3 regions of the Kitasatospora sp. NPDC036934 genome follow, and region 3 is predicted to be linked to each of the others. Evidence: riboswitches for the same ligand, from Rfam matches in the RefSeq annotation. Region 3 holds a riboswitch; each other region holds the start of a gene.

Region 1 (2,255 bases), on a different contig from region 3:
GCGAGACGTCCGCGACGAACCCGGTCACCGGGTCCGTCAGGTCGAGCTTCTCGTGCAGCACGCCGACCAGCTCGATGGTGCCAATGATGAAGGCCACCGCGATCGACAGCCCGGTGATGGTCAGGTTGTAGTACACCTTGCGCACCGGGTTGGAGAAGGCCCACTGGTACGCGAAGTTCATGAACGTCCCGTCCAGGGTGTCGAAGAGACTCATCCCGGCCGCGAACAGCAGCGGCAGGCAGACGATCGCGTACCAGGGCAGTCCGGCTGCCGCGCCCGAACCGGCCATCACCATCAGGGTGACCTCGGTCGCGGTGTCGAAACCCAGGCCCAGCACCATGCCGACCGGGAACATCTGCCCGGGCCGGGTGATCGAACGGGTCGCCCGGTTCAGGATCCGGGCCATGAAGCCGCGCGAGTCGAGGTGCTCCTCCAGCTCCGCCTCGTCGTACTTCCCGGCCCGCATCGAGCGGAACACCTTGAGGATGCCCAGCAGCGCCGCCAGGTTGAGCGCCCCGATCAGATAGAGGAAGGCGCCGGAGGCCGTGGTGCCGACCAGCCCGAGCCACTTGTGGGTGGCCGAGTCGTGGTCCATCAGGGTGTTCGCCAGCTGGGCGCCGCCCGCCACCAGGGCGGCCATCACCACCACCATCGAGGAGTGCCCGAGGGCGAACCAGAAGCCCACCGAGACCGGCCGCTTGCCGTCCGCCATCAGCTTGCGGGTGGTGTTGTCGATCACCGCGATGTGGTCGGCGTCGAAGGCGTGCCGCATGCCCAGGGTGTACGCGGTGATGCCCAGGCCGACCCCGAACACCTGGGTGCCGACCTGGTAGCCGTGGGGCGCGACCAGGAAGACCAGCGTCCCGAAGGCGGCCACGTGCATGGCGAGGATCACCCCCATCAGCCCGGCGGTCCGGAGGGTGTCCTCGCGCTTCCAGCGGAAGGTGGGCAGGACGGAGGGGGGCGCCGCCTCGGCGGGAGAGGCGGTTTCGGGCAGGGTCATCTCGGGATCACGCTCCAGCACCTCGTGGAATGACTTCGTGAGATGCCGTGGCCGGTCTCCTGGCTTACGGGGCTTCCGGACCCGCCTTCCCAGGCGCGCGAGGCGCCCAGTGGCATGTGGGTCCGGACAACTGTCCCCCGATCACAGTGGCGAGGGCCGCTCCGGACTGGGACCTGTTGAGGGTCCGTCACCGGTCTTCCCGAGCACCACGGCGGGGAACACCGTAGGGGTAGCACCACACCCCCGCAAGGCTGCGCACCTGTGCAGGTGTCCAGGATCACAGGTGGTGAGCTGCCAGAATGTCCGCATGCATCTCGTACCGGCCGACCGCGCGGGCCACCGCACCATCGACGGACACCGGGTCTGCGAGGCCATCGCCGCCATCGGGGACACCGCCCACGTCCGGTCCTGGGCCGAGCGGTTCTCCCTGCTCTCCGACCCCGGACGGCTCGCCCTGTTGCTCGCCCTCCACCGGGCCGGCCCGCTCGCCGTCAGCGACCTGGCGGTCGCCACCGGCATGCGCGACCCGGCCGTCTCCCAGGCCCTACGCCTGCTCCGCACCGCGGGCGTCGTCACCGGCGACAAGGACGGACGAGTGGTGCGCTACCGGCTCGTGGACGACGCCATGCGCCCCCTCCTCGACGAGTGCGCCGCAGCCGAGCACGACGAGCCGACCGCGGCGGCGGGCTGACGACCCGACCGACCTCCGACAAACCACGCCGAGACGCGGCCGGATGAGTACGATCACGATGTGCCGTCCCACCCCCACGTCTGGCCCGCCGACCGCTGGAACACCCGCCCGGTCAAGGCCCGCGTGCTGGCGGTCGCCCGCACCCTCACCTCCGCGACCCGGGTCCTGGACGTCCTCGCTCTGCTGAACCCGGACGGCATCGAGCGGTACTTCACCGTCAACCCCGGCTCCGCGTTCGCCGATCGCGCCCTGGACGAGTACCTCCACGGCCTGCCCGGCTACACCGTGCTCGACTGGGAGGACGCCGTCCGGCGCCGCTTCGACCTCGCCGTCGCCTGCGCCGTCCACGCCTCCATGCACCGCCTGGACGCCCGCCTGGTCGTCCTCCCGCACGGCGCCGGCTACAACCGCCTGGTCACCGAGTCCACCGGCGACACCGTCACCGCCGCCGGTCTCTCCCGCAACGAACTCACCCACCGCGGCCGGGTGTTCGTCGACGTCCTCGGCCTCTCCCACCCCGAACAGCTGGACCGGCTGCGGACCTCCTGCCCCGAGGCCCTG
Region 2 (2,255 bases), on a different contig from region 3:
TGGTGGAGTTGCCGTCCCAGCAGGGCTGGTCCAGCGAGACCACGGTCCGGTTCCAGGTCGCGCCGTTGACCGTCACCTGCAGGGCGGAGAACAGCGCCCCCGCGTCCTGCGGCGCCGGGTCGGTGGCAGCCTCCCAGATCGGCTTCGACGGGTCGTCCGGCTGGCCGCCCGGGGTCCCGCTCGCGCTCGACGGACCGGGGGTCGGCTTGGTCGAGGCGGTGGAGACCGCACCGCCGCCGGGCTTCTTCGGGTCGTCCTTCTTGCCGAGGAGCAGCACGCCGCCCGCGACCGCGCCGCCCACCAGGACGACGGCGGCCACGATGCCGATGACCTTCACCCGGCGCTTGCGCTTGCCGTCGGCCTCGTTGCGGTTCGCCAACGCCTCCCAGTCCGGCTCGACGCGCTGCGGCGGGACGGGCTGCGGCGGAGCCGGCTGCTGGGGAGGCTGCTGCTGCCACTGCGGCTGCGGGGCCGGCGGCTGGACCGGCTGGGCAACCGGCTGGGGCACCGGCGGGACGGGCTGCGAGAACGGCTGCCCGGGCGGTGCCACCGGCCCGTAGGAGGCCGGCGGCGGGCCGAAGCCGCCGCTCGGTGGCGGTACCGGACCCGGTACCGCCGGCTGCTGATTCTGTGCGCCCCCCGGCCCGGCGGGAGGCGTCCCCTGCGGTCCGTGCCCAGGTACGCCAGTTCCGTCGCTCATGCGCCCAGATCGTAGGGCATCCCCCCGGGCGCCCCGAGGCCCGGTGACCGTTCCGTGGCGAAACCAGGACGCGCGGCGCCCGGACCGGGGGCGTCCGACGCGCGGATCCGGGGCGCCCGGTGGGCCGCCGCATCGCCTCCCGGGCGCCACTCCAGCCCTCGGAAGACCACGAACCATCACCCGCCCGGGCACCGCAGGTCATCGCGCCAACACGCCACGCCGCACTACATGTGGTGTCGCATCGAGGAGACACCACTACATGTATGCTCGCTTCTGCTGTCGATGCAGGGGAACCCGGTGCGATTCCGGGACTGCCCCGCAGCGGTGTGCGGGCGGCTCCAGCAGCCGTACCGCGAGTCCGAGTACCTGCCGAACAGTGTGCGCCACGGCCCTCCCGCAGAGGCCGCGCCGGCACCAGAACGACCCCTCCGGGCCTCGCGGGCGGGCCGGGGAGACACCTCGCGCGACGCTTTTTGCGTTCGCGCCGTGCTCCCCTGCCCACATCGGCCCGGGTGACCCCGATCACGCCGCCGATCGCCGCCAGGAGAGAGCGCCTTGACCACCGCTGCCTCAGTCACCCTGCCCGCCCAGGGCACCGGTACCGCATTTGTCGACCCGACGGTCTCCGACCCCGGCGGCGCGCTCCTGCGGCTGCTCACCGACCGCAGCGCCGACCTCACCGAGGTCGACCCCGGCCATGTCGCCGCCGCCGCGCTGCGCGGCCGCCACGCCGGCTCGGACTTCGCCGAGCTGCGCGGGCTGGCCGTGGACGCCGCCGCGTCGATGATCGCCGAGGACCCCCAGTACTCGAAGCTGGCGGCCCGTCTGCTCGCCCTGGAGATCGTCGACGAGGCGAACGGCCAGGGCTCGGTCTCCTTCTCCGCCTCGATCGCCGTCGGCCACGCCGAGGGCCTGATCGGCGACACCACCGCCGCCTTCGTCGCCAAGCACGCCGACACCCTCGACGCGCTCATCGACACCAAGGGCGACGACCGCTTCGAGTACTTCGGCCTGCGCACCGTGCAGTCCCGCTACTTGCTGCGCCACCCGATCACCCGCAAGGTCATCGAGACCCCGCAGCACTTCCTGCTCCGCGTCGCCTGCGGCCTGGCGGTCGGCGACTCCGAGCAGTCGGTGCGCGAGGTGTCCGAGCTGTACGGCCTGATGAGCCGCCTGGAGTACCTGACCTCCTCGCCGACGCTCTTCAACTCCGGCACCCGGCACCCGCAGATGTCCAGCTGCTACCTGCTGGACTCGCCGCTGGACAACCTGGACTCGATCTACAACCGCTACGCGCAGATCGCCCGCCTCTCCAAGCACGCCGGCGGCATCGGCCTGTCGTACTCGCGCATCCGCTCGCGCGGCAGCCTGATCCGCGGCACCAACGGCAAGTCCAACGGCATCGTGCCGTTCCTGCGCACCCTCGACTCCTCGGTCGCCGCCGTCAACCAGGGCGGCCGCCGCAAGGGCGCGGCCTGCGTCTACCTGGAGACCTGGCACGCCGACATCGAGGAGTTCCTGGAGCTCCGCGACAACACCGGTGAGGAGGCGCGCC
Region 3 (2,255 bases):
GGCTCCGCATTCGCCCCCGGGCGCTCGTGACCCGAAGCCGATGCGCCCTTCGGCTCGTGCGGGTACCGAAGACTCCCGCCCAGCCGCACGCCGACCGCCCCCGCGAAGGCCGACTCGGCCTGGCCGGCGTTGGGGCTCGGGTGCGCGGAGCCGTCCCGGCGCCAGACCCGCCAGGCGGTACGGGGTTCGGGCGCGGCGGCCACCGTCAGCAGCGCCGTCAGCCGGGCGCCCGGCCAGCCCGCCAGGTCGTCCAGCCGGGCCGAGGCCCAGCCGAACCGGGCGTAGCGGGGCGAACGGTGGCCGACCATGGCGTCCAGGGTGTTCACCGCGCGGAAGGCCAGCAGGCCCGGGGTGCCGGCCAGGGCGCCCCAGGTCAGCGCGTTCACCACGGCGTCGGCGGTGTTCTCGGCCACCGACTCGACCACCGCCCGGGCGAGCTGCTGCTCGTCCAGCGCGCTCGGATCCCGCCCGCACAGGTGCGGCAGCCGCTCCCGGGCCGCCGTCAGGTCGCCCGCGGCGAGCGAGTGTCCGATGGTGCGCGCCTCCCGGGTCAGCGAGGTGCCGCCGAGCACCGTCCAGGTCGCCGCGGCCGCCAGCGCGGCCCGGCCCAGCGGACGCCGTCCGACCGTACGGTCCAGGGCGAGCGCCCCGGCCGCGACCGTGCCCACGCACAGCGCGGTGTACCCGGCCCCGGCGGCCCGGTGGTCGCGCCACAGGCGCCGCTCCAGTCGGGTCGCGGCGCTGCCGAACAGGGCGACGGGGTGGCCGCGGCGCGGGTCGGCGAAACGGGCGTCGGCGGCGTAGCCCGCGACCGCGCCCAGCGCGAAGGCGGCGGCGCGGGTCAGCGGGCGCACGGCAGCGGGCGGCTGGGCTCTGTCCGAGGGTCCGTCTTCGGTGGGGCAGCCTGCATCGCGTGGGTGTCCTCACTCAGGGTCCGCGCCCTGGATCGACGTACCGGTGGCGAGAGTCTCCTGGCTTCCGGGTCGGACGCACCCACGGGCCTTCCAGCGGCTCCTGACGACCCGCCGTGGCGATTCCGAGGGTGCTCCCCGGTGACAGTGGCGGGACCGCGCCGGACTCGCACCGGCTTCCTCTCCATGCCTCCGTTTGGCCCCAGGATCCCATCACGCGCCCGAACCGGGAGTCAACCGAGGTCGCGGAGGGGTTGGTCACACGACGTGCACGCACCCGCCCTGTGCGATCGCCCAGCGCGGAGCAGCGCCGACCGGCCCCGCTTCGTGCGTTCGGCGGCTGGGGACGCGCCGCCGGCCGCACCTACGTTCGGTGCCATGCGCCGCAGAAAGCCACCCGCCGCCGCCCTCGCCCCGGTGCCGTTCTCGCCGGGAGCCGCCCGCGCCCACCGGGCCGGCCTCGGGCTGACCCCCGAGCAGGTCGCCGAGGGCATGGCCGCGCACGGCGTACGGCTGCTCCCCGGTCACGTGCTCGCCTGGGAGAACGGCGAGCTGCGGCCCGGCGAAGCCGAGTTCATCGCCCTGGCCCGCGCCCTCTGGTGCCCGGCCGACCAATTGATGGGCGGCCGCCCGGTGACCCTGCGCGACCACCGCCTGTCCCGGGAACTCCCCCAGGAGACCGTCGCCGAACGGATCGGAATGCCACTCCCCACCTACCGGCAGGCCGAACTGACCGGCCACTGGGACGGCGACCCGGACCAGACCCACGCCCTCGCCCAGGTACTCGGCCTGCGCCTGACCGAACTGGTCGAGGCCACCGGCCGCCGCGAAGCCCTCGATCGGCTGCTCCGCCAGTGCGTGACCGGCCGCTGGCAGCCCCACCTGCGCCCGCTCGCCCGACTGGTCCCCGTCCCGGAAGCCGACCTCGCCGCCGTCCTCCCCCTCCTCCAACAGGAACACCACATCCCCACCCACTGGGGCTCCACCACCCAGCCCCGCACCCCCACCCCACCCCTCACCCCCCGCTTCTGGCGCCTCCTCAGCACCCACCACCCCACCATCCCCATCTGACCGGCCCACACCTCTACCCCCACCCGCAGCGGGCGCGCAGGGCAAAGCCCGCGCACCCACCCACCACCTCCCCCCACCTCCCCCCCCTCGCCACCTCACCCCTCCCCCCTCCCCCCACCCGCCCCAGGCGAGAGGGACGCGCTGCGGGAGGGGGCGGTGGAGGGGGTGGGTGCGGAGAGGGGCGTGACGGGTGATTTTCAGACCGCCAACGGTGAGCACCCCGCGCGATGAGGGTCGGCGGTCCGAAAATCACCCAGCCCCCGGAGCGCCCAC

Evidence for each region. A riboswitch is a leader RNA that binds a small molecule or an ion and turns the genes downstream of it on or off. The one in region 3 is predicted to bind cobalamin.
Region 1: it holds a riboswitch for cobalamin, as region 3 does, so the genes downstream of both, nicT (Nickel transporter NicT) here and ACZ7BZ_RS09445 (cobalamin biosynthesis protein) in region 3, are expected to answer to the same signal.
Region 2: it holds a riboswitch for cobalamin, as region 3 does, so the genes downstream of both, ACZ7BZ_RS17010 (ribonucleoside-diphosphate reductase subunit alpha) here and ACZ7BZ_RS09445 (cobalamin biosynthesis protein) in region 3, are expected to answer to the same signal.

Annotation. Positions count from the first base shown of each region.
Region 1 covers NZ_JBVJQR010000011.1:88,674-90,928, forward strand. Annotated here, with positions in the region: gene nicT (Nickel transporter NicT) at 1-1,003, opposite strand, end outside; cobalamin riboswitch at 1,036-1,229, opposite strand; gene ACZ7BZ_RS18405 (ArsR/SmtB family transcription factor) at 1,311-1,694, shown strand; gene ACZ7BZ_RS18410 (hypothetical protein) at 1,755-2,255, shown strand, end outside.
Region 2 covers NZ_JBVJQR010000010.1:40,172-42,426, reverse strand. Annotated here, with positions in the region: gene ACZ7BZ_RS17015 (hypothetical protein) at 1-508, opposite strand, end outside; cobalamin riboswitch at 948-1,088, shown strand; gene ACZ7BZ_RS17010 (ribonucleoside-diphosphate reductase subunit alpha) at 1,280-2,255, shown strand, end outside.
Region 3 covers NZ_JBVJQR010000005.1:65,567-67,821, reverse strand. Annotated here, with positions in the region: gene ACZ7BZ_RS09445 (cobalamin biosynthesis protein) at 1-854, opposite strand, end outside; cobalamin riboswitch at 966-1,093, opposite strand; gene ACZ7BZ_RS09440 (helix-turn-helix domain-containing protein) at 1,290-1,982, shown strand.